Regions from separate parts of the Thermosinus thermophiluss DSM 23256 genome, predicted to be linked through region 2. Evidence: riboswitches for the same ligand, from Rfam matches in the RefSeq annotation. Region 2 holds a riboswitch; the other holds the start of a gene.

Region 1 (4,970 bases), on a different contig from region 2:
TGGACAGGAAAACATTTGGCCGCACCAACCGGAATATACACCAGGTGGGCGGACAAAACCCCAATAGCCATAAATAAGGCCGTAAACGTCAGTTTTTTCAGCCTCACGCTTATCGCTCCCTGCCGTAGTATTCAATCCGGCCATACTCATGGATGATGGCCGGCGTCATCTTGAACACCGCATCAAAAAGGCGCATCCGGAAAGTGCCGATCCCGTCTTCGGGTTTTAGGAACCGCTGCGCCAGTTCCCCCGCGATCCCCATAACGGCAATACCGGCCGCCGCCCCGGCAAAATAGTCGTCGGTCGCGCCGCAGCAGCACCCGATCAGGGACGTCGCCATACACCCCGTACCGGTTACCGCTGTCAGCAGCGGATGTCCGTTGTTGATCAGACAGAGATCGTCGCCGCGCACCACAATGTCCGTCTTACCGGTAATGGCCACCGTGCACCCCAGCTGCCGGGCAAGATTTTGGGCTGCTTGCACGCCGCCCTGTTCGTCCGCTATCGAGTCTACCCCTTTTATACCCGTATTCAGACCGGCCAATACTTTAATCTCGGACATATTACCCCGGATGACGGCCAGCCGTACCTCGCGGATTATTTGTTCGGCCGCTGCGGTCCGCATGGCGGTGGCACCTACGCCCACTGGATCGAAAATAACCGGAACCCCTAAGCTATTAGCCTTTTTACCGGCGGCAACCATCGCCGCCACCGCCCGGGAGCTCAATGTGCCGATATTGAGCACCAGCGCTGCGGCATGAGAAACCATTTCCTCCACTTCCGCGATATCGCTCGCCATAACCGGCGAGGCGCCGAGCGCGAGCGTGATATTGGCGCAATCATTAACCGTCACATAGTTGGTAATATGGTGAACTAACGGTCGCTTTTGCTTTACCTGGGTAAGGATGGCGGCAATTTTGGCCAGTAGGTCGGTTTGCCCGTTACTCATCAATAAACACCCCTGCTTTTTTATATAAATCATAAAAATGATGCGTCGGACCGACGCCTTTGCCAATGGCCAGCGCGTGCGCGATGGCAGTAGTGATATATTCCTTGGCCAGCGCTACGGCGTCATACACCGCATACCCCCTGGCCAAGTTGGCCGCAATGGCCGCCGACAGCGTGCAGCCGGTGCCATGAGTATTCGCGGTGGCGATACGAGGCGATGAAAAATAGCGAAAAGTATTGCCGTCAAACAAAATATCGGTGGCATCGTCAGCCCGGTGGCCGCCTTTCAGCAAGACATTTTGCGGGCCAAAGCGGTGGATCATTTTAGCGGCTTCTTCCATATCCTTCAAACTGGTAATTTTCATGCCGGTAATAACTTCCGCTTCCGGAATATTGGGCGTCACTACCGTCGCCAGCGGCAGCAGCAAAGCGGTCAGTTTGCTCTCAGCCGCCGGGTTGAGCAAATGATACCCGCTTTTCGATACCATCACCGGATCGACGACAACGTTACGGGCCTGGTACTTTTTGAGCCCGGCCGCAATCGTCTCGATGGTTTCAATCTGGGAAACCATGCCAATTTTAACCGCATCGACTGCAATGTCTTCAAAGACAGCTTCGATCTGTTTGGCGATAACTGCCGGGTCAATATCCTGAACCGCAAAAACACCCTGGGTATTTTGCGCCGTAACGGCCGTAATAACGCTCATGCCAAAAACACCGTTGGCGGCAAAAGCCTTTAAATCGGCCTGGATACCGGCGCCGCCGGATGAATCCGAACCGGCAATCGTCAATGCTTTTTTCATGGTTAGCCCACCTCGCCCATAATAAAATAAGCGCCTCCCCCGTAAGGATGCGCTTTCCTGACCTTGAAACAATCGCTTAAGCTTCCCTACGCTGGCATTACCCAGTTCAGGTTAAAGGGTCACAGAAATTAACGGTTCTGTATCTCAGCCGGCCTCCCGGCTCCCCTAGCTCCAACCATATTCGGTTTTGTCTTCATCGTAGCACGAATACCAGAGATTGACAAGTGGTATTTTTGCGGATTGACGACCTCAGCAAACTGTAATAAAATTTATGAGTGTCATAGATTTAATATATTATTGGGAAGGGGCCGTTGGATGAACTCGCTGCTAAGTCGCTATTATACCAATATTATCACCAGTTTTTGGAATCAAAAATACACGATTATCGCGCTCGGTGTTTTAAGCGCGCTGTATTTCGGCGTCATCGGCATTGCCTGGGCGGTAACCGGCGAATTTACCCGGTGGGGTGGACACATTCTTCAGCTAATTGGTGTTAATACTACTGCTTACAGCTACCTGAAGCTGATCAACTTCACCGGCACGCCGCTGACCCGGGTCGATGGCGTTTTGGTGTTCGGCATGTTTGCCGGCGCTTTTATCAGCGCCCTTTTCGGGCAGAATTTCAAATTCAGAATTCCTACCGGCAAGCGCGTCATTCAGGCGCTTATCGGCGGTATTATTGCCGGGTTCGGTACCAGAATGGCCATGGGCTGCAACTTAGCCGCCTTATTTACCGGGATTCCCCAGTTTTCCTTTCATACCTGGCTTTTCACCCTGGGCACGATCATAGGAACATATTTCGGCCTGAAAATTAGCATGCATCCCTGGCTGGCAGGAAAACCTAAGCTGGTAGCGGTAAAAAATGTAGGTGAGCCCCAAGAAAACGAGGCATACTACCGCCTGCAGCCGTATATCGGCTTTGTGGGCTTTGCTTTATTTATCCTTTACCTTGTTAACCAGGCCACCGGCGCCTATCCGCCAAAGCTGCTGTTGGCAACCATTTTTGGGTTTTGGTTCGGCTTTCTTATTCAGAAAGGACAGGTCTGCTTTACTTCCGCCTTCCGTGACCTTTGGCTGACCGGACGGTCGAACACGGCTCACGCTCTCGTCTGGGCAATTGCCGTGCAAACCCTGATTACCGCCGTATTTTTAAGCAAAGGCATGCCGCCAAACGTTATCTGGTGGGCCGGGCCGGGTGCGCTTCTCGGCGGCCTCTTGTTTGGCATCGGCATCGTTATTGCCGGCGGTTGTGAGACCGGTTGGATGTATCGGGCAATGGAAGGGCAAATCCACTTCTGGTTCGTAGGCCTGGGCAATATTATCGGCGCTACGCTTCTTACCCTTGCCTGGGATCCAATCGTATATCCTTGGTTAGTATCACCTTTTCCACGGATTGATTTGGCCAAGCAGTTCGGATTGGCCGGAGCGATCGGCTTAACGCTGGCAATGCTCCTCATCCTGTATATCTGGGCTGATTGGTATCAAACATCAAAAAAAGGAATACTTTTAAGGAGGTCACCAGATGCCAGATAAAAGATATTTACTGGACTTACGCGGCGAGGCCTGACCTTATCCCGTAGTGTTTTCGTTGGAAACACTTAGCAAACTGGAAAAAGGAACAGTCGTGGAAATCCTCGCCGACTGCCCGCAAAGTTTTACTTCCGTTCCGGAAGAATTAGTGAAAGCCGGCTATGAAATGGTGGAACCGCCCCAAAAAACCGGCCCTACCTTGCGTTTTCTCGTAAAAATACCTGATTAACCACCAAGCGACCGTTTCCCGCAGACTGCAGGAAACGGTCGCTTGCCAGGTATTGGAGGAGGGAAAAGGGTTGAAAACAAAATCATTCAATACCTACAAAGTAAGCAAGGAACATGCGGGCTTAACGGTTGAGAATTATTTAAAACAGGTCTTACAGTACTCGGGGCGGCAAATCCAGAAACTAACCCGCCGCAAGGGCATCCTCCTCAACGGTAAAACGGTTTACCTGCAGAAGAAAGTAAAACCGGATGACACTTTGCGGGTCATTGTGGACGGGGATAATGCCTACGGGGTTCAGCCGGAGCAAGGACCGGTCGAAATACTTTACGAAGACGACTACCTGTTGGTCATAAATAAGCCGGCATACCAGCTGGTGCATCCTACCGGCCACACAACAAGCGGCACGCTGGCCAACTATTTGGCATATCATCTCGAGCAGCGGGGAATTATCTGTACGATTCGCGCCGTACACCGGCTCGACCGGGAAACATCAGGCTGTATAATTTTTGCCAAAGATGCCCGCAGCCAATTCCTCCTGGAACAGCAACTAGCCGCGCGGACGCTAAAACGCACCTATTGGGCGTTAGTTAAAGGAAGCGTTTCGCCCCCGGCCGGGACGATTGATGCTCCCATCGGTCCCCACCCGCATTTTGCTAACCGGCGGGCGGTAACCGCGCATGGCGACCCGGCAATAACCCATTACCAAACGGTCAGGAGCTTCCCTGAAGCCACCCTGCTTGAACTGACACTGGACACCGGCCGCACCCACCAGATCCGGGTTCATTTAGCCCATATCGGCTACCCGGTTATTGGCGACGGCATGTATGGCGTGCGCTCACCATGGATCGGCAGACAGGCTTTGCATGCGTCTTTCGTCAGCTTCAGGCACCTACAAGACCAACGCGAGCTTACAGTCCACGCGCCGCTCCCGGCCGATTTTGCCCATGCCATTGAACAAGCCCAAATTTGTAAAAAAGCACAGGCGGAGTAACGTCCTCCGCCTGTGCTTTTTTTACACTTTAAATTTCGCGACAACTTCCTGGAGTTCCGCCGCCATTTTGGCCAAACTGGCCGTAGATGCGGCTATCTCTTCGACGGCGGCGTTTTGTTCCTCGCTGGCGGCGGCTACTTGTTCAGCACTGGCGGCATTGGCGCGGGCAGCATCGGCGATAGTGTGGATCGCCTGCTCCACCTCGCCGCTGCTCTGCTGCTGTCTATCCGCCAGGGCCACAATTTGTTCGACTTCCTGATGCATGTTCTTGATCGCCTGATAGATTTCCTCAAAAGCCTTGCCGGAGGCGGCAACAACTTGCACACCGTTGGCAACTTCCTGGCTGCCTGTATCCATCGCCTTAACCGCTTCATCGGTCTGGCGCTGAATGTCGCCAATAATGGCGGCAATTTCCTTGGCTGCCGCTTCGGACTGCTCGGCCAGCTTGCGCACCTCATCGGCCACTACC
Region 2 (4,970 bases):
ATCATTTTCTTGAATTCCGCCCGGTCGACGGCCTCGACGACAACGTCGCAGTCCCCGAACAGTCCGTTAATATTATTTTCATCTATTTTTGTCTGGACGATATCTATTTCGACATCAGGGTTAATCTGGCGCAAGTTTTCCCGTAGCATTGGCGCCTTCGGCTTGGCAACCTGGTGGAGAAAATAAAACTGCCGGTTGAGGTTGCTGTAGTCAATACAGTCAAAATCGACAATTTTGAACTTCTTAAAACCAGACCGCACCAGCAGTTGAGCGCAGTTTGACCCCAGGCCGCCGGCGCCGGCAATACCGATTTTGACAGACTGGATTTTGGCCAGCATATTGGCCGTAAAATAACGCAGTAATCCTTGCTCAAAAGTATTCATGCCGCTCTTGCTCCTGTTCCGGCAGACGCAGCGTTACAGCGCCTGCCAATCTTTATATATTGGCTGATAACCCTGGGCATACAGCATTGCTGCCACTTCCGCCACCGTGCGTTCATCGGAAATTTGGAATTGCCCGACGGCCTCATGGTCGGAGCGGCCGCCGACCGCCGTGCAGGAGCCGGCGGACATTTTGGTCACGCCCAGCCTTACCATCGCGTCCCGCAAGCGCCCATTCTCTCTGGTTGACAGGGTAATCCCGCTGCGCGGCATAAATAACCGGAAGGCCAAAACATACTGTACCAGATTCTGGTCGCTCACCATAACCGGGGGCGCAAAGCCGCCAAAGTGCGGCCGCATCCGGGGCGGCGAAATGCTTACTTCTACGTCGGGAAACCGGCGCTGCAGGTAATCGGCATGCAGGCCGGTGAAGAATGCTTCTTGCCGCCAGTCGTTAAGGCCGAGCAAAGCGCCGATGTTTACCGTCCGCAGCCCCGCCTGGCAGGCCCGCTCCGGCGCTTCCAGCCGAAACCGGTAATTGCGTTTTGGGCCGGCGGGGTGCATTTCGGCATAAACCTCTTCGTTGTACACTTCCTGGTAAATCGTCAGGCCGTCCACACCGGCGCCGATTAATTCGGCGTATTCTTCCTGGGTCAGCGGGTAGATTTCAATGCTGATGGAAGTAAAGTATTTTTTCAGTATGTTAACACAGTCTTTAATGTAGGAAACCGGTGAATGCTGCCGGGATTCGCCTGTAAGAATGAGAATATGTTTTAAGCCGGTAGCGGCAATAAGCTGGGCTTCCCGTTCAACTTCCGTCAAAGTGAGTTTTTTCCGCTCCAGTTTATTGTTCAGCCGGAAGCCGCAATAAACGCACTGGTTAACGCAATAGTTAGCCAAATACAAAGGCGTATAAAGAAGCATTGTCCGGCCGAAATGCTGAACGGTTAAGCGGTGAGCCTTTTGGGCCATTTCTTCTAAATAGGGCTCTGCCGGCGGTGACAGCAAGGCCAAAAAATCGAACGCGTTGAGCCGGTCTTGCCTCAGGATGTGCCGCACGTCACTAGCGGTAACTTGCGAAAAATAGGCCGCAAAGTCGAAGCTTCGATAGTCTTTAATAACGTCGTAAAAAGTGCCCATTTTACCGACCTCGTTTCATAGGTTATTCGCGGAGGAAGCCGGTCAAAGGCGACGAGGCGCTGGCATACTGCTGGACAGCGCCCGGGCCGGCCAAATAGGCGGTGCGTCCGGCGGCGACAGCCAGACCAAAAGCCTTCGCCATGGCTACCGGGTCGGCCGCGGTTGCAATAGCGGTATTCACCAAGACCGCCGCCGCGCCTATCTCCATTGCCTCGGCTGCTTCCGACGGCCGGCCGATGCCGGCGTCGACAATGATCGGCAAAGGTATTTCTTCGATTAAAATCCGGATCAACTCTTTTGTCTTTAACCCACGGTTGCTGCCGATCGGCGCCCCCAGCGGCATTACGGCCGCCGCCCCGGCTGCGGCCAGCCTTTTTGCCACAATTAAGTCAGGGCTCATATAGGGCAGTACGACAAAGCCTTCGGCCGCTAAAATTTCGGTTGCCTTAATTGTCTCGTAGTTATCAGGTAGTAAATAACGGTTATCGGATATTACTTCAATCTTGACCCAGTTGCCGCAGCCGGCGGCTCTTGCCAGGCGGGCAATCCGCACGGCTTCCTCGGCGGTTCTGGCGCCGGAAGTGTTGGGCATTAAAATGCAGTTCTGCGGAATATAGTTGATAATGTTCTCGTCGCGGCTGTCTGGGTCGACGCGCCTTAGCGCCACGGTCACCACTTGCGCTCCTGAAGCCGCGACGGCTTCGGGGATCAATTTGTTGGACGCGAACTTACCGGTGCCTAAAAAGAGGCGGCTGGTAAGTTCTTTGTCGCCAATTTTCAATACATCTGCCATTGGTTTAGCCTCCCCCTACAAAGGTGACGATTTCCAAGCGGTCATTTTCTTTTAATACGGTTGCTGGCCAGCGGTCTCTGGGGATAATGGCCAAATTAAGTTCGGTAATAATAGTTGCCGGATTTAGCGCCTTGCGGGCCACCAGCCCGGCCAGCGTCATGCCTTCCGGTAATTCGACCGGGTTGCCGTTTATCAGGACTTTCAAACCGTTTCCCCCCTTATTCTAAATATAAAAAGCGCACCCGGTTAGGTTAGGTGCGCTTAAAATACCTTCCTACGCGGGCATTACCCCGATCAGGTCAAGAGGTCTGGTGCTCGCTAGCCCACTCTCAGCCCATAACATGAGCTCCCTCGTTACACTATTCATTTTATTGCAGCTGCTGCCAATTAATTCCTGCTACCATTTTATACCTAAAACGGCGAATTGTCAAAACAAATTGAAAATCGGAAAGTGGACGAGTGGAAAGTGGAGAGGGGAAAGGGGACAGGGGACAGGGGGAGAGAACCGCGAACGTCTTATTTTTCTTTTCTGCAAAAGGGAAATACTAGCCATTAAGCGAATTTGTGAGCCGTGGAGAATTTTGCGCTGGAGGGTAATTAATGGAAAAACAGTATGATATTGGCCTTATCGGCTTGGCCGTTATGGGGGAAAATCTGGTCCTTAATATGGCTGGCAAAGGCTTTGCCGTAGCTGTGTATAACCGGACGGTCAGCAAAGTGGACGATTTTGTGGCCGGTCGCGGCAAAGGCCTCGCCATTGGCGGCGCCCATTCGGTGGCCGAGCTGGTCGCCATGCTCAAGCGCCCGCGGAAAGTCATGCTCATGGTCAAAGCCGGCAAGCCGGTGGATGATATGATCGGTGAACTGCTGCCTTATCTAGAGCCGGGCGATATTATCATTGACGGCGGCAACTCCTACTTTGAAGATACGCGGCGCCGCTGGCGCGAACTAGCCGTCAAGGGCATCCGCTTTATCGGCATGGGGGTATCCGGCGGCGAAGAAGGGGCGCTGAAAGGGCCCAGCCTGATGCCGGGCGGCGACCGGGACGCGTACCAGGAAGTAGCCCCGATCTTTACCCGCATCGCGGCCCAGGTGGCCGACGGGCCATGTTGTGCGTATGTCGGCCCTGACGGCGCCGGTCACTATGTCAAGATGGTGCACAACGGCATCGAATATGGCGATATGCAGCTTATCAGCGAGGCCTATTATATTATGAAGAACGCCCTCGGCCTGTCGGCCGACGAGCTGCACCGTGTTTTTGCCAAGTGGAACGAGGGTGACCTTGATTCCTACCTGATTGAAATTACCCGTGATATTTTCACAAAATATGACGATGCTACCGGCCTGCCGCTGGTGGAAGTCATTCTCGATAAGGCCGGGCAGAAGGGAACCGGTAAATGGACGTCACAGAGCGCCCTCGATCTCGGTGTACCCACCCCGACTATCACCGAGGCCGTTTTTGCTCGCTGCATGTCAGCGTATAAAGACGAGCGGGTGGCGGCCGCCAAGGTTCTTACCGGGCCGGACGGCCGTTATACCGGCGACCGGTACGAATTTATCCAGGCCATTCATGACGCGCTGTACGCCTCCAAAATCTGTTCCTATGCCCAGGGTTTTGCCCTTCTCAAGGCGGCCAGCGCCGAATATCAGTGGGATTTGGATTTTGGCGAAGTGGCCCTGTTATGGCGGGGCGGATGCATTATCCGGGCCCGGTTCCTGGACCGGATCAAGGAGGCGTACCAGCGCGACCCGCAGCTTCCCAATCTGCTCATCGATCCCTTTTTCCGGTCGGTTCTCGACAAAGCGCAGGCCAACTGGCGGCTGGTGGTCAAAACCTGCAAGGAGCTGGGCATCCCCACGCCGGCCTTCAGCGCCTCCCTCGACTACTATGACAGCTATCGCCGCGCCGTGCTGCCGGCCAACCTCATCCAAGCCCAGCGTGACTATTTCGGCGCCCACACTTATGAGCGCACCGACAGGCCCGGCGTTTTCCACACGGAATGGCTTGAAAGCAAATAGTTGCGCAGCACGCGCGGAAAGAATAGGCATGAGACCGTAAGGTTTTATGCCTATTTTTTGTGGGAAAGTGGCGTGTTATCCTAAATAAGTCAATTTTTTAAATAAGTCAAGCCTGCCCCCCAAGTGTAAAAAGTAACATATTTGCAGCCAAATTTTACGCTGACAGGCTGAAGGAAAATAATAGAATAACGCGAATAACCCATAACGGTACTCTATATCTTAAAAATTGGAGGTGTAGGTTAACTTAATTAAGTCTTTTAAATAATTAATACTAAGGAGGGGTTAACATTGAAACGGTTCCGTAACAAATGGCTGCTGCTGGCGCTGGTTCTGGTCTTTTTGGTGACGGCGGCCGGCTGCGGTGGCGGCAACCAGCCCAAACAAGGGCAGGGCGGACAAAAGTTCGCCGGTGTGACGATCCGCTTCCTCGCGTCCAACCATCCGTATCCCGAGGCTATTAAATCGCTAATTCCCGAGTTTGAGAAGCAGACCGGCATCAAGGTCAATATGGAAAGCTACTTTGAAGACCAGCTTACCCAGAAGCTTACGGTTGAGCTGACTTCCGGCTCATCGACGGTGGACGTCTTCATGACCCGTCCGCTCCAAGAGGGCCGCCTGTTTAGCAAGAATAACTGGTA

Evidence for each region. Region 2 has a riboswitch for thiamine pyrophosphate ahead of thiS (sulfur carrier protein ThiS). Riboswitches for the same ligand answer to the same signal wherever they lie in the genome.
Region 1: another riboswitch for thiamine pyrophosphate. It lies ahead of thiD (bifunctional hydroxymethylpyrimidine kinase/phosphomethylpyrimidine kinase); the one in region 2 lies ahead of thiS (sulfur carrier protein ThiS).

Annotation. Positions count from the first base shown of each region.
Region 1 covers NZ_FNBU01000007.1:88,281-93,250, forward strand. The annotation lists gene thiW (energy coupling factor transporter S component ThiW) at 1-107, opposite strand, end outside; gene thiM (hydroxyethylthiazole kinase) at 110-949, opposite strand; gene thiD (bifunctional hydroxymethylpyrimidine kinase/phosphomethylpyrimidine kinase) at 942-1,751, opposite strand; TPP riboswitch at 1,818-1,928, opposite strand; gene yedE (selenium metabolism membrane protein YedE/FdhT) at 2,067-3,284, shown strand; gene BLQ99_RS06025 (sulfurtransferase TusA family protein) at 3,331-3,510, shown strand; gene BLQ99_RS06030 (RluA family pseudouridine synthase) at 3,581-4,501, shown strand; gene BLQ99_RS06035 (methyl-accepting chemotaxis protein) at 4,523-4,970, opposite strand, start outside.
Region 2 covers NZ_FNBU01000001.1:174,178-179,147, reverse strand. The annotation lists gene thiF (sulfur carrier protein ThiS adenylyltransferase ThiF) at 1-383, opposite strand, end outside; gene thiH (2-iminoacetate synthase ThiH) at 417-1,520, opposite strand; gene BLQ99_RS00880 (thiazole synthase) at 1,543-2,313, opposite strand; gene thiS (sulfur carrier protein ThiS) at 2,318-2,518, opposite strand; TPP riboswitch at 2,568-2,676, opposite strand; gene gnd (decarboxylating NADP(+)-dependent phosphogluconate dehydrogenase) at 2,914-4,332, shown strand; gene BLQ99_RS00865 (ABC transporter substrate-binding protein) at 4,621-4,970, shown strand, end outside.